4 regions of the uncultured Paraglaciecola sp. genome follow, and region 3 is predicted to be linked to each of the others. Evidence: predicted binding sites of a transcription regulator. Region 3 holds the regulator's gene; each other region holds the start of a gene.
The links. Region 3 encodes LexA, which represses DNA repair genes until DNA is damaged. Its sites were predicted from a motif close to TACTGTATNNNNATACAGTA; they were not measured.
Positions count from the first base shown of each region.

Region 1: the regulator LexA is predicted to act here: its motif matches at 3,189-3,208, upstream of Q0Y52_RS14790 (YebG family protein).
Region 2: the regulator LexA is predicted to act here: its motif matches at 1,381-1,400, upstream of recA (recombinase RecA).
Region 4: the regulator LexA is predicted to act here: its motif matches at 2,995-3,014, upstream of recN (DNA repair protein RecN).

Region 1 covers NZ_CALSOK010000015.1:97,957-104,061, reverse strand. The annotation lists gene iscA (iron-sulfur cluster assembly protein IscA) at 1-241, shown strand, start outside; gene hscB (co-chaperone HscB) at 297-824, shown strand; gene hscA (Fe-S protein assembly chaperone HscA) at 862-2,724, shown strand; gene fdx (ISC system 2Fe-2S type ferredoxin) at 2,752-3,090, shown strand; gene Q0Y52_RS14790 (YebG family protein) at 3,252-3,542, shown strand; gene Q0Y52_RS14785 (EAL domain-containing protein) at 4,247-6,105, shown strand, end outside.
Region 2 covers NZ_CALSOK010000010.1:555,252-561,356, forward strand. The annotation lists gene mutS (DNA mismatch repair protein MutS) at 1-770, opposite strand, end outside; gene Q0Y52_RS10205 (nicotinamide-nucleotide amidohydrolase family protein) at 852-1,343, shown strand; gene recA (recombinase RecA) at 1,476-2,507, shown strand; gene Q0Y52_RS10215 (hypothetical protein) at 2,644-2,805, opposite strand; gene Q0Y52_RS10220 (hypothetical protein) at 3,042-3,203, opposite strand; gene ccmA (cytochrome c biogenesis heme-transporting ATPase CcmA) at 3,486-4,118, shown strand; gene ccmB (heme exporter protein CcmB) at 4,127-4,780, shown strand; gene Q0Y52_RS10235 (heme ABC transporter permease) at 4,780-5,538, shown strand; gene ccmD (heme exporter protein CcmD) at 5,538-5,843, shown strand; gene ccmE (cytochrome c maturation protein CcmE) at 5,840-6,105, shown strand, end outside.
Region 3 covers NZ_CALSOK010000006.1:134,347-140,451, reverse strand. The annotation lists gene plsB (glycerol-3-phosphate 1-O-acyltransferase PlsB) at 1-2,251, opposite strand, end outside; gene lexA (transcriptional repressor LexA) at 2,438-3,061, shown strand; gene coxB (cytochrome c oxidase subunit II) at 3,426-4,535, shown strand; gene ctaD (cytochrome c oxidase subunit I) at 4,548-6,105, shown strand, end outside.
Region 4 covers NZ_CALSOK010000013.1:157,258-163,362, reverse strand. The annotation lists gene Q0Y52_RS12790 (SLC13 family permease) at 1-885, opposite strand, end outside; gene nagZ (beta-N-acetylhexosaminidase) at 875-1,888, opposite strand; gene nadK (NAD(+) kinase) at 2,054-2,929, shown strand; gene recN (DNA repair protein RecN) at 3,043-4,716, shown strand; gene bamE (outer membrane protein assembly factor BamE) at 4,831-5,187, shown strand; gene rlmM (23S rRNA (cytidine(2498)-2'-O)-methyltransferase RlmM) at 5,238-6,105, opposite strand, start outside.

The DNA.
Region 1 (6,105 bases), on a different contig from region 3:
TGGTGTGAAAACCACTGGCTGTTCCGGATTAGCTTATGTACTCGAGTTTGTTGATGGCATTAATCCTGACGATAAATTATTCGAAGACAACGGTGTTAAAATTATTATTGATGGGAAAAGTTTGGCTTATCTTGATGGTACCCATCTAGATTTTGCCAAAGAAGGCTTAAACGAAGGTTTTCAATTCACTAATCCCAATGCAAATGGTGAGTGTGGTTGTGGCGAAAGCTTTAATGTTTAATGCTATCTTTGCTAAACTCTGCCGCATGTAAAACATATCAATCAATAGTCATCAGATGAATTATTTTGAACTTTTCAATATCCCCGTGTCTTTCGATGTGGACTTGTCTTTGTTGCCACAAACTTATCAGCAATTACAGCGCTTAACCCACCCAGATAAGTTTGCTAGCGGTAGCGAGCAAGAGAAGTTGCTGGCCGTTCAACAAAATTCGCAAGTAAATGATGCATACTCTGTACTTAAATCACCGCTATCTAGAGCAGAATATTTATTGAGTTTGCGCGGTATTGATTTAAAACATGAACAACAAACCATAAAAGACAGCGCTTTTTTGATGCAACAAATGGAATGGCGTGAAGAGTTAGCTGATATAGCACAGCGATCAGATCCTTTGGGGGCTTTGTCTTCACTGGAAGCTGAAATTAATCAATCGATTAAAAGTGATTTGACTAAGTTAAGATGCTTCCTTAAAAGTACTCACGACATGGCGGAACAACATGCGGCCAATATTATTCGGCAACTTAAATTTTCATATAAAATGTTATCTGAAATTGCGCTAAAAGAAGACGTGTTAAGTGATTTTTAACTTGACTCATTGTAACCTAAAAGAAACGAATTAGACCATGGCATTTTTGCAAATATCCGAACCCGGTCAAAGCGCCGCTCCACATCAACGTAAGTTAGCAGTTGGTATCGATTTAGGTACCACCAACTCATTAGTGGCATCTGTACGAAGTGGTGAAGCACTCACGTTACCTGATACCAAAGGAAGACATTTATTACCCTCTGTTGTCAGATATTTAACTGACTCAGAAGTGATTGGACAGGAAGCCAAACAACACGCCAGTATCGATCCGACTAATACAATTGTGTCAGTGAAACGTTTTTTAGGGCGCTCGGTAAAAGACATTCAAACGGCTTACCCACATTTACCTTACCAATTTACAGATCCTTTATCGCCAGTGATGAGTGTTGCTTCGGGTGATGTAAATCCTGTACAGGTATCGGCAAAAATTTTAAACGAGCTTAAAAAGCGTGCAGAAAAAACCTTGGGGGGGGAATTACAAGGTGCAGTCGTCACAGTGCCTGCTTATTTTGATGATGCCCAGCGCCAAGGCACTAAAGATGCTGCGGCACTTGCCGGTTTGAAGGTTTTACGGTTACTCAACGAACCGACAGCTGCAGCTGTCGCTTATGGTTTGGACTCTCGCCAAGAAGGCATTATCGCTGTTTATGATTTAGGCGGTGGCACCTTTGACATTTCTATTTTGCATTTAAGCAAAGGGGTATTTGAAGTGCTTTCTACCGGTGGTAATTCTGCACTAGGTGGAGATGATTTTGATGCCTTGTTGGTAGAATTTATTCGCCAACAAAGTCAGTTAACGGGGGAATTATCTAAAACTTTGCATCGTACATTGTTGGATAGAGCGAAAGATGCCAAAGAAGTATTAAGTCATGAATCTGTGTTTACTGTACATTTTGAAGATGACACTGGCAGACATCTTTCAGTGCTGATAAGTATTGACAAATTTGAACAACTAATTGCACCTTTGATTAAGAATACTTTACGAGCTTGTCGCAGAGCCCTAAAAGACGCTGAGTTAGCAAAAAAGGAAGTGATTGAAGTGGTGATGGTAGGTGGTTCGACTCGGGTGCCCTCAGTGTGTAAACACGTAGGCGATTTTTTTGAGCGTACTCCACTTACTTCCATCGACCCTGATAAAGTGGTCGCAATTGGGGCGGCTATTCAAGCCGATATTTTGGTGGGTAATAAACCTGACAGTGACATGTTGCTGCTAGATGTTTTACCCTTGTCTCTGGGGATAGAAACCATGGGCGGTTTGACTGAAAAAGTGATCCATCGCAATACCACTATCCCCGTGGCCAAAGCGCAAGAATTTACCACCTTCAAGGACGGACAAACCGCCATGATGGTACATGTGGTGCAGGGTGAACGAGAATTGGTGCAGGATTGTCGCTCCCTTGCGAAATTCACATTACGAGGCATTCCTCCCATGGCAGCAGGAGCGGCTCATATACGGGTAACATTTCAAGTAGATGCCGACGGATTGTTAAATGTTAGTGCGATGGAAAAGTCCACAGGTGTACATGCCGAGATCCAAGTTAAGCCCTCATATGGACTAGAAGATAATCAAATTGCCACGATGCTAAAAGCATCAATGGATAACGCTGAAGAAGATATGCAAGCTCGTATGCTCAAAGAGCAACAGGTTGAAGCCGCAAGAGTGCAAGAAAACTTGCAAGGTGCATTAGATGCCGACGGCCTAGCCTTGCTTGACGCATCAGAAATACAGGCCATTGCAGCAGGGATTGCAGAGCTCAGCGAGTTGGCAAAAGGCACAGACAAAGACGTCATTAAGGCGGCCATCGAACAATTAGATAAGTTGAGCGAAACCTTTGCACAAAAACGCATGGATCAATCGATTAAAAGCGCCTTCTCTGGGCAGTCAGTTGACAGAATTTAAAATAAATTGAATATTAGGAATCTAAATATGCCACAAGTAATTTTTTTACCTCACGATGAGTTGTGCCCAGATGGCGCCGTCTTAGAAGGTGAAAAAGGCACCTCAGTATTAAACCTTGCTTTAAAAAACGGCATTGGCATTGAACACGCCTGCGAAAAAGTATGCGCTTGCACCACTTGTCATATCATTGTTCGTGAAGGCTTTAACTCATTAAATGAGGGGGATGAGCTGGAAGAAGATATGTTGGATAAAGCATGGGGGTTAGAGCCTAATTCTAGACTCGGTTGCCAAGCTATTATACAAGACGAAAATTTAGTGGTAGAAATCCCTAAATACACAGTCAATATGGTGAGTGAAGGACATTAGCCTAGAGCCTCTAAGCTTTATTTTTGTGAAGAGAGCCAGCTATGTGCTGGTTTTTTATTGCCTTCAAGTTAACAGTTTCGGATAATGACTCTAATAACAGCTGTTCATACGTACAGTTATTATGTTAACTTATTCAACTAATTTAAAAAAGAGAGTAATTTATGGCCGTAATCACACGTTATGTAGTTGAACACAAAGGGGTGGAGAAGTTTGTGACCGCAGATAAAAAAGAAGCCGACCAGTACGATAAAATGCTCGATGTAGCGGATAACCTAAGTGAGTATATCGAAGGCAAAGGTATTAAGATTGATGTATCTGTGTTGGAAGAGCTGTCTATTATGCTGTCTAAAAATAAAGACTCTTTGGGCAAGTTGTTAAAAGGCACTACAGCTGATGTGTTATTGACTGAAGAAAAAGCAGAAGTGGTCAAGATTGATAAAAAGAAGGCTTAAGTTGGTTCATGCCTTTGTAAAAAATATTGCGTTACTTAGCCAGTTTACATTTTCAAATAGCTTTTTGATAAATTAAATAAACAGAATTCGCGCTAAATGCCTTAGGACTTCCTATCCGTGAGGGCTTATAGCGCGAAGGTAAAATGTAAACTGCCTCCTAACCCCTCAAACCTTGGTGTTAATATCATAAATAATAACAAACACACTTAAAGTTACAGTGGCCATAACCCTCAGCGTATTAGCTGAGTTGGGGAGTGGATAAAATCAATTGCTAGCGCGTTCAGCAGACGGTGGAAGGAGCCGCTTTTCTAGCCATTTAAATACCCAGTTCGCGCTGAAAGCAGGCATCTAATGGTGAAAGTAGAACGCCGCATCAGATAAGTCTGTTTAAAAAATATTCAAAACTGGTTTGCCCAACATTGGGAGTCGCTTGTTGTAAATTCTGAATGACGTGAAAACAGTCGAGTAATAGACGTAAAGCAGCCAATTTTGACTCTTGCAAAGATAAAAAAGAGAGGTGAAAAGTGAAAAATACGAGGCATCGTGTATTTTCATTTTATGAAAATTGATGTTTTTTTTACCTCTTCTCTATCTTAGAGCGGCTCTTTATGCTCAAATCTGCTAGATGTCTAAAAGGGAGCTTTATGCGACACATTTATATTTTCTATCAGTTCTTTGTCTTCTTCTGCTTAATTGGGTGTCAGTTGAGCTTTGCGAATCCTGATTACCGCTTTAAAACTCTCAATACCTCCGATGGTTTGCACTCAAATGAAATATATAAAATATTTCAGCAAAAAAATGGCTTTATGTGGTTTGCAAGCGACCATGGAGTGAGTCGATATGACGGCTTGTTGTTTGAACACTACCATTATGCCCCTGGCCAAATTAACCACATATCGAACAACCAGATCACCGATATACTGGAGGATAGTCGCGGTAATATCTGGATCAGCACCGAAGCAGGTTTAAACAAAATAAGCCCGGATGGCGCTGTTTCCCTCTTTCAACCTGATCCCAAACAGCCCAATTACCTGGATCAAATTTGGTTGTTGAGTTTATTTGAAGATACTCAAGGTATCCTTTGGTTAGGTACGGGCAAAAATTTAAAGCGCTACGATCCGGTGGAGAATCAATTTGTAACCTACACATTATCTATGCCTGACGAATCGACCTATGCTTTGGCGATATATCAAATAGCTGAGACTTCCCTTGGGCTGCTCTACCTAGCTACTTCTAAAGGGCTGGCGATAGTTGATCATGACTCAAAACAATTTTCCCTGGTGGCGAAGGTCAACAGTCAATTAGTGGATGAGGACAGTACCCATCTATTAACCGTTTTATCTGATGACAAATTATTGTTGGGCACTAGAAAAAGCGGATTGCTCTTATATGACATTACAACTAAAGAACTGCAGCAGTTCATAAATCAGAAAGATGGACGAAGCTTAGCCGCAAACAACATTGCCAGCCTGATGGTCAATCCAAACGGAGATATTTGGATTGGTCACAGCGACATGGGTATCTCAATTTATCATCGCCAGAATGGCACTTTTAGTTACATTAAGGCTGAAGAATTCGGTTCTTATAGCTTACCCAGCAATACCGTTCAAAGCTTATTAATTGATAAGTCTGGTTTATACTGGATAGGCACATCAGAGGGGGTTGCCCTTTATTCACCCTTGCAATTGGGCAGTCAGATCTATCGAAAGCGCCCCGTCAATAGTGGACTGTCTAGTAATTATATTTATGACATGTATGCCGATGACAAGGACAATATTTGGCTGGCGACAAGTAACGGCATAAACAGGTTAAATACCCTGACGCAAACGATCGCAGTATTTCCTCTGACCTATCCCAATGGTGAGCAATACAATGAACAGTCAATATATCAAATATCCGCTGCGGCGGATCATCAACTTTGGTTGGGTACTGACGAGGGGCTTAAATTATTTGATCCCCTGACGGGATTTTCACGGGGGGTTCAAGGCCAACCAGGTCTGCCAAACAACCCCATATATACGCTCTTAACTACAAAGGATGATAACCTTTGGATAACTGGTTACATTAATGTAGGGCTGAGACTATTTCATCAAAACAAGGGAGTAAGTAAGGTCTTCCTGGATGATGAAAACTCTGAATACTTTGCCGGTGGTAATTTTACCAATGCAAAGATCTTATCTTCTTTGGGGGAGTTATGGTTGGCAACGACGAATGGTCTTGTCCGGGTTAACCCCGAATCTGGCCTGGTGAATCACTATGAAATAGGAGGAAAACAAGGGAACACCAGAGTCACCAGTATTGTAGAAGGTCAAGATAATACCTTTTGGTTAACCACAGATGGTGAGGGATTACTCAGGGTTAGCCCCTTACCTGAGGAAGATGATCTACTTGATATTCAATATGTGACGAAGCCCTATGGGCTAGGTCAAAATGAATTACAAGCGGTGCTCAAGGATGGGGATACATTATGGTTGAGCAGTAGAACCGAACTCATTAAATTTAACGTGACTACTGGCAAGTGGCAATTGTTTCCAAGCTTGATTGGAGATGACCAACTCTTATT
Region 2 (6,105 bases), on a different contig from region 3:
ACATATTGCATCACGCAACCAGCCGCGCACAATCCTGTTTTGAAAGCGGTTACACCGAAGCCTGTTAACTCCTTAGTGCCAAATTGTTGATTTAGCTGCTTGGTAGCAGTATCAAAATCAAACTCCCACTGAGGGCGGCGTCTCAATCCCTTGCGTTGTTCAATAATATGCTGAAAAGCAAAGTCTTCTGGGTACAATAATTCTACTGGATCAGTGCGCTGTATTTCAGCGGCTAGCGCTTCAGTATTCTTGGGTTCACACAGTGTAAAGCGACCTGTGGTGACATCTAATGTGGCATAACCAAAGTATGTATTGCTTTGATGTTTGACACTCACCACTGCGGCTAATATGTTGTCTTGTCTATCTTCTAACAAGGCTTCGTCTGAAACAGTACCCGGGGTAATAATACGTTGGACCTTTCTGTCCACAGGTCCTTTGCTGGTGGCAGGATCGCCTACTTGTTCGACTATGGCCACCGACTGGCCCATTTTGACTAATCGAGCAAGGTAATTTTCCACCGCATGGTAAGGAACGCCAGCCATAGGAATGGCATTGCCGCCTGATTTACCTCTAGCCGTTAAAGATATATCAAGTAATTCAGAGGCTTTTTTGGCATCATCAAAAAATAGTTCATAAAAATCACCCATGCGATAAAACAGCAATATGTCGGGATGTTCAGCCTTTATCTTTAAATATTGCTGCATCATAGGAGTGTGAGATTGCAGCGCTGGGCTAATGTTTTTTTGCTCTGAAAAATGACTCGATGGCATAATAGCGACTACTTTATTCTTTTTATATAAGGGGTGGCGTGACATGTTCATCATTAGCTATCACATATTTAGGTTGCCCATATGACTGAAGACATTACCCAATTAGCACAACGTTTAGGCATTTCTCTTTCTGCAAAAGGTTGGCAAATCACCTGTGCAGAATCTTGCACCGGAGGTGGAGTAGGATACGCCATCACAAGTATTTCTGGAAGCTCAGCATGGTTTAAAAAAGGTTTTATTACTTACTCAAATGACGCTAAGCAAGAACTGTTAGGCGTAACTGATAATACTTTAATCAAACACGGTGCCGTATCGGCAGAAACAGTCGAAGAAATGGCTGCAGGAGCCGCAAAACATGCCAATGCCGAAGTTGCCATTGCCATCAGTGGTATTGCAGGCCCTGATGGAGGCTCACCCGATAAACCAGTAGGCACAGTCTGGTTTGGTTTTTTCATTAATGGAAGTATCATCAGTCAAAAACAACTGATTACGGGTAATAGGCAAACTGTTAGAATAAAAGCGATTGAGTTCGCTTTATCAAATTCACTTAAGTTATTGCAAAATAAACAATGAAAAAAGACTCTAAAAATAATTTCTACTTTTCACTTGTAACTGTATAACCATACAGTATACTTTAAACTTAATTACTGAATCAAATCAGTGTTGAAAAACGTTCAACACTGATTAATCACAAAGGACATTCTGATGGACGACAACAAAACCAGAGCGTTAACTGCTGCCTTAGGCCAAATCGAAAAACAATTCGGTAAAGGCTCTATTATGAAATTGGGCGACAACAAAACCATGGACGTTGAAACGATATCAACGGGTTCTCTTGGTTTAGACATAGCGCTTGGTGCTGGTGGCTTACCTTTAGGGCGTATCGTTGAAATATATGGCCCAGAGTCCAGTGGTAAAACGACCTTAACGCTTGAAGTGATTGCCGAAGCACAGCGCAACAATAAAGTGTGTGCTTTTATTGACGCCGAGCACGCACTTGACCCCATTTATGCCAAAAAGCTTGGCGTTGATGTAAACGAGCTGTTAGTTTCACAACCTGATACGGGTGAACAAGCGTTAGAAATTTGTGACATGTTAACCCGTTCAGGGGCAGTGGATGTCATTGTTGTGGATTCGGTTGCAGCGCTTACTCCTAAGGCTGAAATTGAAGGCGACATCGGTGATTCTCACATGGGGCTTGCCGCCAGAATGATGAGCCAAGCTATGCGTAAGCTAACGGGTAACTTAAAAAATTCAAATACCATGCTTATTTTTATTAACCAAATCCGAATGAAGATTGGGGTGATGTTTGGAAGCCCTGAAACTACCACGGGTGGTAATGCCTTGAAGTTTTATGCTTCGGTACGTCTAGATATTCGCCGTATTGGTGCGGTTAAAGCCGGTGATGAAATCGTGGGTAATGAAACACGCGTTAAGGTGGTAAAGAATAAAATTTCCCCTCCTTTCAAACAAGCTGAGTTTCAAATCATGTACGGCGAAGGTATAAACAGCCTTGGAGAACTCATTGACTTAGGTGTCACCCATAAAATGGTTGAGAAGGCTGGTGCATGGTATAGCTGTAATGGTGAGCGAATTGGCCAAGGAAAAGCGAATTCAATCGGTTACTTAAAAGAACACCCTGATATGGCTAAAGATCTTGATAAGCGTTTAAGAGAATTATTATTGTCTAAGCCAGTAGAGGCCGATGAGACTGTAAAAAAAGAAGACGCGTTGTGATCTAAAGATTAAAAAAGAAAAACCCGCAGAGATAGCGGGTTTTTTTATGTGTTTCAGAAACAGAGAATAATGCATAGCAATCATTATAAGCAATTGGTATGAGGCAAGTGAGGACTATCCCAGTTTCATCTCAGTTTTATAAGTCATCTAAAATATTTATAAGCTGTGTACTGGCTTGTTCCATTTTATCAAAAAAGAGTAAACTTTGTTTGATATCGCCAGATTGTAAATGTTTCAAAGCCGCTATGCCGTTTTGGTGTATTTCAGAGTGAGGTCTCTCGATGGCTTTAAAAGACATGTTTTTTTGGTACTGGGGAGCTTGATCATTATTATCCCATTGTCCTTATCTAGATTGTTTATGATCTAAAAATGAATCTACAGATTTTTGAGAACGCCCTAGTGCCACCTCGTATACTTCGCCTTTCCAAACGATATGATCTAACTTTACCGTCTGAATAAAACTTCTATGCGTCACCCCAACAATGGAAGATTTCATTATAGCAACCGTATTGTTAATACCGCTGTAATTGTCATTTAAGCCAGCAATGGTATTAGATAATTCAACATTTGATTCTTCAAGTGCTGTGGCAAATTTAACGCCTGCCTCGGTATTTGTTTAATTCTTGCAATGAGTCCACCTACCTCTTCTGCAGACCTACTGGTATTAATTGCCAAACTTCCCACTTCATCTGCCACAACAAAGACCCCGCAACTAGCATCCCCAGCTCTAGCCGCTTAAATTGCAGATTAAGTGCTAATAAATTTGTTTGGTCTGATATGTTAGATATGGTCACTACAAATGAATTAATGCTGTGGACAATGACTTCTAAGTTAGCCATTCTTTGTGACCAATGGCCACTAACTATTTGTTTTAGCCAGTAGGTCTGGGCCTAAGCCTATGATATTATTATTCGATAGTTTGATGCATTTTTTTTACTATTTATTTGTTTGACTCTTTATATAAAAACGAGGATACCATTGTCGGTCATTTCTGTAGCTAATCTATCTGTAGTCAAAAGAGATAGGTTATTGTTTGAAAACTTAAACTTTGCCGTTGAGCAAGGAAGTTTACTGTACGTAAAAGGGCAAAATGGGGCCGGTAAAACCAGCATGCTCAGGGTACTGGCAGGATTAGTTGAAGCTGATTCTGGCGAGGTGTATTTCGCCTTACAAAACATCAAAGATTGCCGAGAGCACTATCATCAAAATCTGGTGTATTTTGGGCACAAGTTGGGCATTAACTCAACGTTAAGTGCAGTGGAAAATTTGCAGTATTGGTGCCAGCAGCATGAGGTCGTTATTTCTGTTGATACAATATTTTATACTTTGGCTCAGCTCAATTTGGTTGGGTTAGAAGATATCCCCGTCGCCAATTTGTCTGCTGGGCAACAGCGTAGAGTGGCGTTGGCAAGGTTTTGGTTTAAACAAAATGCAAAACTATGGATTTTGGACGAACCTTTTACCGCCCTTGATACCCAAGGTGTTGAGTCGATAAGTAAACAAATTACTACATTTCTCAGTGGCGGTGGAGCGGTGGTGATGACTTCTCATCAAGCTTTATGTATAGATTACCCAACTGACGAATTAACCTTGGAGTACCGGATTCAGTGACAGCATTGATGGCTATTTTGAAACGCGACTTAGCCTTAGCCTATAGACAGCGAGCAGAGCTTATACAGCCAATGTTATTTTTTGTTTTGGTCATAAGTCTCTTTCCACTGGCTGTAGGACCTGAACCAAAAACATTACAACTCATTGGTCCTGGGGTGATTTGGGTTGCTGCTATATTGTCTTCTCTGCTGGGTTTAGAACGTTTGTTTCGTGATGATTTTCAAGATGGATCATTAGAACAGTTAATATTGTCGAGCACTTCATTGCCTGCTGCAGCCTTGGTCAAAGTTCTGGCTCATTGGTTAACCAGTATTTTGCCATTGATCTTATTATCACCTCTGTTGGCGTTATTTTTACATTTGAGCGAACCCATGTATTGGGCATTATTAAAAACCCTGCTATTGGGCACGCCTTTATTGAGCTTAATTGGTGCCATAGCCGTAGGATTAACTGTTGGATTAAATCGCGGTGGTGTGTTGCTAGCCTTATTGCTTCTACCTGTATTTATTCCTCTATTAATCTTCGCTACCTCTGCGGTGGGATCGGCCTCAATGCAATTACAATATAATGCACAATTGGCAATTATTGGCGCTATGTTCCTTTTTTCCTTAGCTTTGGCGCCTTTTGCCATCGCCTATGCACTTAGAGTGAGTCAAACCTGATGTGGAAGTGGTTACATCCTTACGCCAAAACTGAACGAACATATCACTTATGCCAAAGGTTATTACCTTGGTTTAGCCTGTTCGGTTTGGCAGTCATTATATTAGCAACTGTTTGGGGATTAGCCTTTGCTCCAACAGATTACCAACAAAGCGAAGCTTACCGCATTATTTACGTGCATGTACCCAGTGCAGTGCTCTCAAAAAGCCTATACAGCGCTATGGCTATTGCTGCTTTTATTGGTTTGGTTTGGCAAGTCAAAACGTCTTTTATGGCAATGATAGCTTTGGCTCCAATAGGTGCGACTGTGACTTTTATTTCACTTATTACTGGTGCCGCTTGGGGTAAACCTATGTGGGGAACATGGTGGGAATGGGATGCTCGATTAACCTCGCAATTGATATTATTGTTTTTGTTTCTTGGGGTGATTTCTTTATACAAAGCTTTTGAGGATAAACAGCAGGCGGGCAAAGCTGCTGGGGTGATGGCGATAGTGGGAGTGATAAATTTACCGATTATTCATTACTCAGTTCAGTGGTGGAATACCCTGCATCAAGGCGCCACCATAATGAAACTTGGGAAACCTTCTATGCCGCCAGAAATGTTGTGGCCACTTTTATTGTCCATTTTAGGATGGGCACTTGTCAGCGGCGCTATTTTTTTATTGCGCATGCAAAACGAAATTCTACAAAGAGACATTCGTCGCCCTTGGGTGGTGGCTTTGGGAAACAAAAGCTTAGCGTTAAACAAGGGCAAATAATGGTTTTTGACGACATCAATAGTTTTTTTGATATGGGTGGTTATGGTCTATACGTATGGCTGTCTTTTGGCTCCTCAGCCCTATGTTTATTGGTTTTGTGGTTAGACTCACATTTTTCAAAGCGACGATTAATAACACACGTATTGCATGAACAAACAAGGCAAGGGCGAATTAAAGCTGCAGCTGAGCAAAGTGCTACAGCTGAGCAAAGTGCTACAGCGGAACAAAGTGCTACAGCGGAACAAAGTGCTACAGCGGAACAACGTGCCACAGCGCAACAAAAAACTCACGGAGAAACAATATGAACCCAAGACGTCAAAAACGTTTGATGGTTGTGTCTGCAATCGTGCTAGTAGTGGGCAGTGCTATTGGTTTGGTGTTGTATGCGTTAAGTCAAAATATTGATTTGTTTTATACGCCATCTGAAATTATTGATGGAAAACAAGGCCAGATCCCTCAAGTGGGTCAACGATTACGCATTGGTGGCATGGTGGTGCCTGGCAGCGTTAAGCGCGATCAAGAAACGTTAACTGTGACCTTTGATTTAATGGATGTCGGTCCCACGGT
Region 3 (6,105 bases):
TACCATGCAGTGCGGCTAATCTCTCGGCAAATTGAGCGCTTTTCTTTTCGAGTACAGAGCGGCTTACTTTTTCTTGCTGCGACAATAACGTTAACACTACCGCATAGCGATGTAAGGTTTCTTGAATGCTACGGTTAAGCAACCATGCTGAATAGAACTCTTCACTATCTGCAGCTGGTGTTTGAATTTCAGTTTCATGAATCTCGAGCAAACCCATTCCTAACATTTTGGTTAGCAGTGATTCAGTATAAGATGCCGCTTGTTCTATGCTCATATATATAAATAATTCGCGCTTGAGTAAGGGGTAAAGCTTCGCTACCAATAGTAATATTTGTTGCTTCGATAAACTTTTGTTGGCAAACACCATGGCGGCAATCAGGCCTGGTAGCGCGAATAAGTGCAGGATATTGTTACGGTAATAGGTTAGAGCGACAGCATTTTGGCTTTTTAGTGATATTATTTTGCCAAAACTATCTTCAGATACGTTAAATTTATTCAGTTTCAGAGTGTTTTCTAACAACTTTTTGCCGGATATCTTTGGTAGAGTGGCAAGATCGCTATAGGGTGCATCAGTCAACAGTTCTAAAAAATGATCAATGGCTTGTTCTAATTCAGACTGAGCCATAGCGTGCTTTTTCGCCGACAACAAACAGATTGCGCAAATTGACATACCGCTAACTGCAGCCGTTTGGTTTATTCTGCCCATCACATCTGTAGCAAGTTCGTTGACAACTGGTGTCAACCATTTAGGCTTCTTATCGACATTATTTTCTTGCTCATCTCGCCAATTAGGCACTTGCTGGTCAAGGTAATTAGTCAGATTGATTGGCTCGCCAAAATTCAGAAAACCGTAACCGTAATTTTTGAGTTTTTTAATGGCTGAAAATATTTGTAAAAAAGATTCTTTTTTCTTACCTGTGCCGTTCAGTTCTTTAAGGTAACTGGACACTTCCATCACATGTTCGTAACCAATATAAACCGGTACGATACTGACGGGGCGGTTAATGCCTTTGATTAACGCCTGTAATGTCATCGCTAACATGCCAGTTTTAGGGGGTAATAAACGCCCCGTTCTGCTGCGGCCACCTTCAGGAAAATATTTCACCGAATAACCTTTGTTAAATAGCAGTTCTAAATATTCGCGAAACACAGCTGAGTAGAGTTTGTTGCCTGCAAAGCTGCGACGAAGATAAAACGCGCCAGCTTTTCTTAATATTCCGCCAATAGGGCGAAAATTTAAGTTTATTCCAGCAGCTATGTGGGGTGTGACTAACCCTTGATGATAAATAACATAGGTGAGTAATAAGTAGTCCATATGACTTCGATGACAAGGTACATAGATAATCTCGTGGCCATTTTGCGCCAAGGCTCTGACTTTATCCGCATGCCTGACTTCGATACCGTTATAAATTTTATTCCAAATTTTGGTTAAAATTTTCTCAGCTAACCTAATTAGACCAGGACGGTAATCAGCTGCAATTTCAGCTACATATTTTTTTGCTTGTTGTTTTGCTTGTTGATGACTTAATTGTTTGCTGCGAGCTTCTCCAACAATGGCCCTACGCACTGATTTTGCGCCCAGAACACTATTATACAATTGGTGACGTTCAAGAATGTTGGGGCCTGTTAATGTTTGATGACGGCGATAAAAATGTGTGCCGGCAACGCGGATAAGTTTATGGGCGATGTCTTCATCGCTACCCTTTAACTCCAGCATTTTCCTCGAAGATACGGCTTTGCTATAACAGACGAAATTATCTCTGCCTAAAAGCAACACAATAAAAAATTTACGAAGCCAGCTAGGTGAAACTTGGTTGGCGATGATATCTGACCAACCTGAGGTGTCTTTACCTGGTGCTCTACCCCAAAGTATAGACACAGGGACTATCTGAATATCCAGGTCTGAATTTTCTCTGTGCAGTCTAAATAGTTTAGCCGCATCTTCTTGAATTGAAGTACCTTTTGTTTTGCGGTTTAGTACTGATTTGGGTTTCTGTAGGAACAAACACGAAGAGTGCCGTTGATCGTCGATAGTCAAATTGAGTGTGGGTTTGGGTAAACCTAATGCCATTGCAGACATTTTGAGTGCTAACTGATCAGTGACAGAACGGGTTCGCAATAAATAAACAATGGGACGGGTTTTATCTATGCCCAGTTCAACTTCAAGATCACTTGGAGTACTGTTTACTTTTACTAGCCATTTGACCGGTACGGTTACTATTGCTAACAGCAATCTATGCAGCCACAACATACTCTTTACTCGCAGATTTAAAACTCGCAAGGATACCACAGACATTCCTAGCAGTTTAATAATTGATAATGGGTGCTTCAGTTTGATCTGATTTTATTAAACCATTCCACAGTCAACATAAAACAAATTTGAGATTTAACATTAACTGTATATAATAAGGTAACTGTATAAAAAAACAGGCTGGTTATGCGTCCACTAACTGCACGACAAGAAGAAGTACTTGAACTGATTAAAAATACGATGTTGAACACAGGTATGCCACCTACTCGTGCTGAAATTGCCCGGGAATTAGGTTTTAAATCTGCTAATGCAGCAGAAGAACATTTAAAAGCCCTGGCGCGAAAAGGGGTAATAGAAATTTTACCTGGTACGTCCCGTGGCATTAAGTTAAATGCACCACTTGAAGACCAACTCGAAGAGCTTGGTTTACCATTGATTGGCCGAGTTGCTGCAGGAGAGCCTATTTTGGCTCAAGAGCATATTGAAGGCCATTATCGCGTGGATCCTAGTTTGTTCAAGCCGAGTGCTGATTTTTTGCTTAGAGTGAACGGAATGAGTATGAAAGACATCGGTATTTTGGATGGCGATTTGTTGGCTGTTCATCGCACTATGGACGTACACAATGGTCAAGTAGTCGTCGCTAGGGTAGATGATGACGTTACAGTAAAACGACTTGAGAAAAAAGGCAGGCAGGTTTTGTTGCATGCTGAAAACGAAGCGTTTTCTCCCATTAAGGTCGATTTGGCGACTCAGCCGTTTAATATAGAAGGCATCGCTGTGGGGGTTATTCGTAACGCCGATTGGATGTAATCTTGATGCAGCGCATTGTTGATTAATAATGCGCTTTTAAATCTATATCTATTTATGAACCCTTTGGTTGTTTTCCTCTCTTTATATCTTTGTTATTTTTTGTTTATCAACAATTTATGTTTAAAAATTAATCAGTTGATTGCAAGTAAAACAAAAAGGCTAGACTAATCGCTATCAAATGAGAGACCATTAACATTAGAAAAGCAAAAAAACCAATAAATTAACATAAGCGTAAACCAAATAGGGATTTTTCAATTTCTATTTGAAGTTAGTGTTTCAGTGAAAATAAAAAATACGTTTAACGTATATGAGGTGCCATGTGAAGAGAATTTTGTTCAAGGTTGGAACTATGCTATCTGCATTGATGACTACGTCGGTGTTTGCAGAAACGAAAGATAATATTGAGCAATACCAGCTAAACATGACTAAAGGTGTGACAGATATTAGTGCTGGTGTTTACGATATGCATATGTTGATGTTTGTTATCTGTGTGGTGATAGGGGCCGGTGTTTTTATCGCCATGTTTATTTCTATGTACTTCCATAGGAAATCTAGGGGTGTTAAGCCTGCTAATTTCCATGAAAATGTAAAAGTTGAAATTGCCTGGACAGTGATCCCTTTTATTATATTGGTTGTGATGGCAGTGCCAGCAATGAATTTGTTAATTGATATGGAAGATGCTAGCGAACCTGATGTGTCTATTTTAGTGACCGGTTCACAATGGAAGTGGCACTATAAGTATATGGACAATGACGTTGAATATTATTCTAAATTGGCCACTCAAGCTGACCAAATATCTGGGAAAATACCTAAAGGTGAAAACTATCTACTCGAAGTAGACAGACCGCTCGTTATACCCACTGGTCAAAAAGTCCGCTTTCTTATCACTTCAGACGATGTTATTCACTCTTGGTGGGTGGCAGATTTTGGTTTCAAACAAGATGCTAATCCAGGTTTTATTAATGATGCGTGGACCAATGTTAATGAACCAGGTGTGTATCGTGGTCAATGTGCAGAGCTTTGTGGTAAAGATCATGGTTTCATGCCGATTGTAGTGATTGCCAAAGAGCCTGCTGAATATGCTAAATGGATTTCAGAGCAAGAAGCTGTACAGCAGCAAGCAAAAGCAGAAGAACAAAGACTGTTATCTATGAATATGACAATGGCTGAATCCATGGAATTGGGCGAAAGTGTCTATGATGCTAACTGCGCAGCTTGTCATATGCCAAATGGCGAAGGTTTGCCTGGTGTTTTTCCTGCATTAAAAGGCAGTCAAATCGCAGTTGCAGACGAGCCTAAACATATTGATATCTTAATAAACGGTGTCACAGGCAGTGCTATGCAATCTTATGCGAAACAATTAACTATGTCTGAAATTGCTGCTGTGGTGACTTACGAGCGTAATGCTTGGGGTAACGATACTGGTGACTTGGTTCAAGCCAAAGACATCAATTCTGCAATGAACGAACAATAGGAGAAGGTGACCATGACAACATTAACTGATAATACTCAGCATGATAATCATGCAGATGATCACCACGATCATCATATTCCATACGGTATAAAGCGTTGGTTAAATACTACCAACCATAAAGATATCGGTACACTATATTTATGGTTCGCTTTCATCATGTTTCTGACTGGTGGCGCAATGGCTATGGTGATACGAGCTGAATTATTTCAACCCGGACTGCAAATAGTAGAACCTCACTTTTTTAATCAGATGACCACAGTGCATGGCCTTATCATGGTATTTGGTGCGGTTATGCCGGCCTTTACGGGTTTAGCTAATTGGTTAATACCTATGATGATAGGCGCGCCAGATATGGCCCTCCCTAGAATGAATAACTGGAGCTTTTGGATTTTACCTTTTGCTTTTTTGATCCTGTTATCTTCTTTGTTCCTAGAAGGTGGTGGTCCTGCTTTTGGTTGGACCTTCTACGCGCCTCTATCCACTACCTACAGCGCCGATAGTACAGCGTTGTTTGTGTTTGCCGTGCACATCATGGGTGCGTCATCCATCATGGGTGCAATTAATGTTATCGTGACTATTTTTAATATGCGCGCGCCAGGAATGACGTGGATGAAGATGCCATTGTTCGTCTGGACATGGTTAATCACTGCGTTTTTGTTAATTGCAGTTATGCCTGTACTCGCTGGTGCGGTTACTATGGTGCTTACGGATAAATTTTTTGGTACAAGTTTCTTTGATGCCGCCGGTGGTGGTGATCCTGTCATGTTCCAGCACATCTTTTGGTTCTTCGGTCACCCCGAGGTATACATTATGATATTGCCTGCTTTTGGCATTATTTCACAAATCATACCTACTTTTGCGCGTAAACCGTTATTTGGCTATGCGTCAATGGTGTATGCCACTGGCTCTATTGCATTGTTGTCATTTATTGTATGGGCACACCATATGTTTACTACAGGTATGCCGGTGGCAGCAGAGCTATTTTTCATGTTTGCGACCATGCTGATATCTGTGCCTACAGGTGTGAAAGTCTTTAATTGGGTGGCGACTATGTGGCGTGGCTCTATGACTTTTGAGGTCCCCATGTTGTTTGCAATAGCCTTTATTGTGTTATTCACTATAGGGGGATTATCTGGATTAATGTTGGCAATAGTGCCAGTAGACTTCCAATACCATGATACTTACTTTGTAGTTGCGCATTTCCATTATGTGTTAGTTACAGGCGCTATATTCTCAATTATGGCAGCTGTTTATTACTGGTTACCCAAGTGGACCGGAAAAATGTTTCACATCGGTTTGGCGAAATGGCATTTCTGGTGCTCATTAGTGTCGGTTAATGTGTTGTTCTTTCCTATGCATTTTGTCGGTTTAGCGGGTATGCCTCGTCGTATCCCAGACTATGCGTTACAGTTTGCAGACATTAATAAATGGATAAGTATTGGTGGTTTTGCCTTTGGTTTATCGCAATTAATTTTCTTAGTCTTACTGATTAAGGCTTGTAAAAAGCAAGGTGAGCCAGTGTCTGACCAAGTGTGGGAAGGAGCTGAAGGTTTAGAGTGGGAAATCCCAT
Region 4 (6,105 bases), on a different contig from region 3:
ACTTGGAATAAGAAACATCAATACCACACCGGCCAAAGCAATACTGCTATCGCCAATACTGGGCATATTCAACCATACCGTCCAATAAGGCCTAAACATCCAAGCCAAGGCGACCATCACAAAGGTTACCAACACGCGCTTTTCAGCTGGTTGCCAAGCCCCAGATTTCGGCAAAATATACTCTTGCGTATCTGTTAAGTTGCGGGTTAACCACCAAGCAATAACAGGAATACCAATGACGACTATAGGTACACCAGTTTTCATCCACTCCAGGAAACTAATTTCTTTACCTTGTGTTTCAAGGTAAACACTCATAAATATAATATTGGGTGGCGTACCTACGGGTGTACCTACCCCTCCTAAACTAGCGGCATACGCAATGCCCAGTAACATAGCAATAGTCAACTTGGGATCTCTTACATGTTGCAATACTGCCAGAGTAATAGGTAATAACATTAAAGTAGTGGCCGAGTTGGAAATCCACATACTTAAAATGGCGGCAGTCAACATAAAACCGAAGACCAAGCGTTTAGCACTTTTACCGCCGGTGAGATTGACTAAGTAAAACGCCAATCGACTATGTACGTTTGACTTCTCCAACGCCTTGGAGAGCATAAACGCGCCCATCAACAATAAAATAATATGGCTGCCAAGCGCTGATGCAGATTCTTTATGGGTCAACACCCCTGCCATAGGAAAACCAAAAAAGGGGATAAGCGAGGTAACAGGAATAGGTAGCGCTTCAGTGACCCATAACATGGCAGTAAACAGAGTGATAGAGGCTGTGGAAGCAATCAGGTGGGGCTGTCCAATAGCGATTAGAACAAAATACAGCACAATTGAGCTAATAGCCGATAGTAGAATTAGTTTGTTGTTAGTTTGCATAAAATTGGTCTAATACTTTGCTAGCGATTTGATATTCAGAAGTCTTTTTCAGGTTAGAGAAATCGAGACTAGACGTTTTTTTAAGGCGTTTAATTCTATCTATACTAATTTTATGCAGGCTCATACCTGAAGGTAAACCATCAATCACCTTAACTGCCCCCATTGGATCATTGCATACCAACACCATGTCACAGCCTGCAGTTATAGCCAGCTCAGCACGCTCTACAATATTGCCCATTTGTACCGCACCTTGCATCGACAAATCATCAGAAAATACCACTCCATCAAAGTCTAGTTCTTGGCGCAAAATCTGTTTAATCCAGGTTTCTGAAAAACCTGCGGGTAAATCATCTACTTCAGGATAAATAACATGAGCTGGCATCACAGCATCTAATAACCCTTGTTGATGAATAGACTTAAATATTGCCATATCAAGGTTAAAGATATCTTCACGGCTGCGTTTATCAATCGGCATAGCAACATGGGAGTCCTCAAGTACATTACCGTGTCCTGGAAAATGTTTCCCCGTTGCAGACATACCCGCTCGGTGCATGCCTTTAATAAAATCGCTGGCTAATTGCACAATTATCTGCGGTTGCTGGTGAAAACTACGATCACCAATCACCTCTGACACACCCTGTATATCAAGCACAGGGGCAAAACTAATATCAATATCGAACGCTAATAGTTCTGCTGCCATTAACCAACCAAATTGCTCACACAAATAGCCTGATTGTTGTATGTTTTCATTTGTTTGACGGTTAATGCTACCCATTGCAGGAATGTCACTGAATCCTTGACGAAAGCGCTGCACCCTGCCGCCTTCATGGTCTGTTGCAATAATAACATCGTTACGCGTAACACTTCTTATGTGCCGAACTAAGTCAAAAAGTTGTTTTTGGTCGTGATAGTTACGGCTGAATAAGATGAGCCCTCCCACTAAAGGATGGTCGAGGATATCTATTTCTTCATGTGTCAGTTCAAAGCCTGACACATCTAACATAATTGGCCCCATCAATTAGCGCTCTTCTTGGTAAAATACAAATTTAATAGACATACTATAGAGACGATCAAAACCCGCAGTCAATCAATTAATCAAAACGAAAAATATGACTTTCAAACACTCCCGTGGTTATACTCTGGAAAATCTTTATTTATGTTGTTCTCAATGAAGTTTAAAACCGTAGGTTTAATTGGCAAACAAGCACATCAAGGTGCAAATTTAAGTCTCAAGGCGTTAATAGTCTATTTGACTAAACGCGGTTGTCGGGTGCTGGTCGAAACTAAAACGGCACAAAAATTAGATACTAATGGTTTTGAATCTGCAGATATAACAGAAATTGGTAAACAAGCTGACTTAGCCATAGTTGTGGGGGGGGATGGTAATATGCTCGGCGCAGCTAGGGTTCTGGCAGAGTTCAATGTAGCTGTAGTTGGCGTTAACCGGGGTAATTTAGGTTTTTTAACCGACATCAATCCCGATGACTTTGAACCGCAACTTGATAGTATTTTTGATGGCGAATGCCAAATAGAACAACGCTTTTTGCTAGAAGTGGAAGTCTATCGAGATGGTAAAGTACAAAGCAAGGACTCTGCGGTAAACGAAGTCGTCATTCACCATGGTAAAGTAGCCCATATGATGGAATTTGAAGTGTATCTTGATGATAACTTTGTATTCAGTCAGCGCTCTGATGGTTTAATTGTCGCGACTCCCACAGGCTCTACAGCTTATTCATTATCCGGTGGAGGTCCGATTCTTACGCCTAACTTAGATGCTTTAACCTTAGTACCCATGTTTCCACACACATTAAGTAGTCGTCCCATAGTGGTAGATGCAAATAGCACAATCAAATTGAAAGTATCGCCTGAAAACACCGATAATATGCAAGTCAGTTGTGATAGTCATATTGTGCTAACGGTATTACCCGGTGACGAGATTGTCATATGTAAAAACCCCGCAAAGCTGTCTCTGATACACCCAAAAAACTACAACTATTTCAATGTTTTACGCACAAAACTTGGCTGGGGCAGTAAACTTTACTAGTCACTTGCAGTATTTTTTGTAAGAGAAAACTAGACACTGAGCAAAAGCATGTTTATATTTATAAGTACTGTATATATAAACATGCTTTTGTATGTCTTTATTGAGAATCAAAAATGCTTACTCATTTATCCATTCGTAATTTCGCCATTGTTAAAACTCTAGACGTTGATTTTAGCCAAGGTATGACCGCCATTACTGGTGAAACGGGAGCCGGCAAGTCGATATCGGTTGACGCATTAGGCTTATGTTTAGGCGATAGAGCAGACAGTAGCATGGTGCGTACCGGCGCCGATAAAGCCGAAGTATCTGCAGGTTTTAATGTCAAGCAGCTACCTGGCGCTCTGAAGTGGCTTGAAGAGCATGAACTGAAAGACGATGACGAAGTATTGATTAGGCGTGTTATATCCTCTGAGGGACGTTCTAAAGCTTTTGTTAATGGCACCCCCGTACCCTTGCAACAATTGAAACACCTTGGTCAATTTTTATTGAGTATTCATGGGCAACATGCCCATCAACAGATTTTAAAAGGTGACAGTCAGCGCGACTTACTTGATCAGTATGCTGAGCATGGCACTTTATTAACCAAGGTTGCAGATTGTTATCAAACACTGAGAACCCATCGACAACATTTTCAAAATTTATTAGAAGGTCAGCAACAACGTGAAGACCGCAGTCAATTACTGTCTTATCAAATCCAAGAACTAGACGAATATGCCTTAGCACAGGGCGAATTTGTTGCCCTAGAAATAGAACATAAAAAACTCAGCCATAGCCAAACGTTACTCGAACAAAGCCAAATTAGCTTTCACCAACTTTACGAGGCAGAGGATTTTAATGCCTTGTCGGCGGTACAAAGCAGTGTTGACCGGTTAACTGAGTTACAACAGCATGATCCTAGTCTCGCACCTATTGTGACTATGTTAGCTGAAGCTTGTATTCAAATAGACGAAGCGGCTAATGAATTGAGAGCTTATACCGAACAGCTTGAAATCGACCCAATGCGTATGCAAAACGTCGAAGCTCGATATTCTCAAGCATTAGATTTATCCAGAAAGCATAATGTTCAACCTGAGACGTTATATGGGTTTCATCAACAACTCACCACAGAATTTAATGAGTTAGTCAAAGACGACTCATTGTTAGAAGAATTAAAAACTCAACTATGCCAACTTGAACAACAATATCATCAGGCCGCCAACAAACTCAGCCAATCAAGACAAAAAGCCGCAAAATCTTTCGCTAAACAAGTCGAACAGCATATTCACCAAATGAACATGGCTGATGCAGTGTTTAAAATTAATGTTGAACATCAGACGCAAGGCACACCTAATAAACTTGGCTTGGATACAGTACAATTTGTGGTATCGACTAACAAAGGGCAAGCCTTGGACAACCTTGAAAAAGTCGTCTCGGGCGGAGAATTGTCACGGATTGGTTTGGCCATTCAAGTGATTAGCTCAAGGAATAATGATATTGCGACCATGATTTTTGATGAAGTTGACAGTGGTATAAGTGGTTCAACAGCATCTGTGGTAGGCCAATTATTACGTAAGTTAGGTGACAGTGCCCAGGTTATTTGTGTCACTCACCTCCCCCAAGTAGCGGCTAGAGCGCACAACCAGATGTTTGTCACTAAGTTCAGTGACAAAAAAACCACAGAAACCCATATGCTTTGTTTACAGGAAAGTGAACGAATTGAAGAATTGGCGCGTCTACTAGCAGGAGATACTCTTACCGAGTCAGCCATAGCGAATGCCAGAGAATTACTACAAATCAGTAATTCATAACAATTAGGCATTGATTGCGCTAACGCGGCTGGGTTAGGATGCCACGTTAATTAAGTGTGAATTACTCACACATTTGCCTTTTTTACCTTTTTCACGCTGAGATATTGAGTAACAATGAAGTTTAAAAATTTACTGGTTATATTAACCGCCACTATGATGTTGTCAGCTTGTGCTGATTGGATTTTCCGAATTGATATACCACAAGGTAACTTTTTGGATGAAAAAGATGTTAAGAAACTTAGGATAGACATGACTAAAGAACAGGTTGTATTTGTTCTGGGTAAACCTGTTTTAGAAGATGCTTTCGATCACGATACTTGGTACTACCTGTATCAAATGAAACGAGGCATGAAACAACGTGGTGAAGACTTTCGCAAAGATCTCACTATTACATTTGTTGATGATAAAGTGACTGAGGTAACAGGCGATTTTGAATTATCAGATGAATTTAATATTTCGTTAGATCAATAACTTATTTTCCTATCTAATAGCTTCCGATGAGTTGCATCGGAAGCTTTCCTTTATGCGACTTTTAATTTTAACCTTAAATGCACTGTCACTTCCTCTCTGTTGTGATACAGGTGTTTCGCTTGCAATACATATTTCCCTACTTGGTGAGCCTGCATAACCTCTTCAATTATCTTTAATGCGCCCTGAACCGACTCGTAACGTTTTTTCATAGGTAATTTAAGGTTAAACATCGCCTCTTTACAACGGCCATCCGCCACCCAATTAGCCATGAGTTTGGCTACTTTTTGAGGTTGCTCAATCATGTCACAGACTAACCAGTAAACATTTTTCTTTTTAGGCTGAAATTTAAACCCATCTTCAGCGCAATAGGTCACCTGCCCGGTTTCCATAAGCCCTACATCCATAGCACCATTATCAACTGCTTGCACAAACATCCCTCGCTTTACCAGTTGATAGGTCCACCCACCTGGGCAAGCCCCCAGGTCAACGGCATATAGTCCTCCCTGAAGGCGCACGTCATGCTCTTCTTTAGGAATAAAAGTATGAAAGGCTTCATCAAGTTTTAAGGTGGAACGACTTGGCGCATCATGGGGGAACTTCAAACGTAAAATACCTAACGCCAAAGGTGAATTATTGTGTGTAAATGAATAACCAATATAAGCTTTATTGGTTTTTGTAAAAAATACATGTAATACAGGTTTTTTATGATTATCTTTAGTCGTTAACCTGTTCTTTTTACGCAACGCTTGTCTAAAGGGCACGCTTATCTTTCTACAGAACTTCGATAGCTCTCTGCCATGAGACGTATCAGCATATTCGACCCGTAATTCACCACATAACGGAAAACCTTCACATGCATCTAAAAGTGGGCCAATACGATCTGCCACGTCCATATTATCTATCACGAGTTGACAAGCA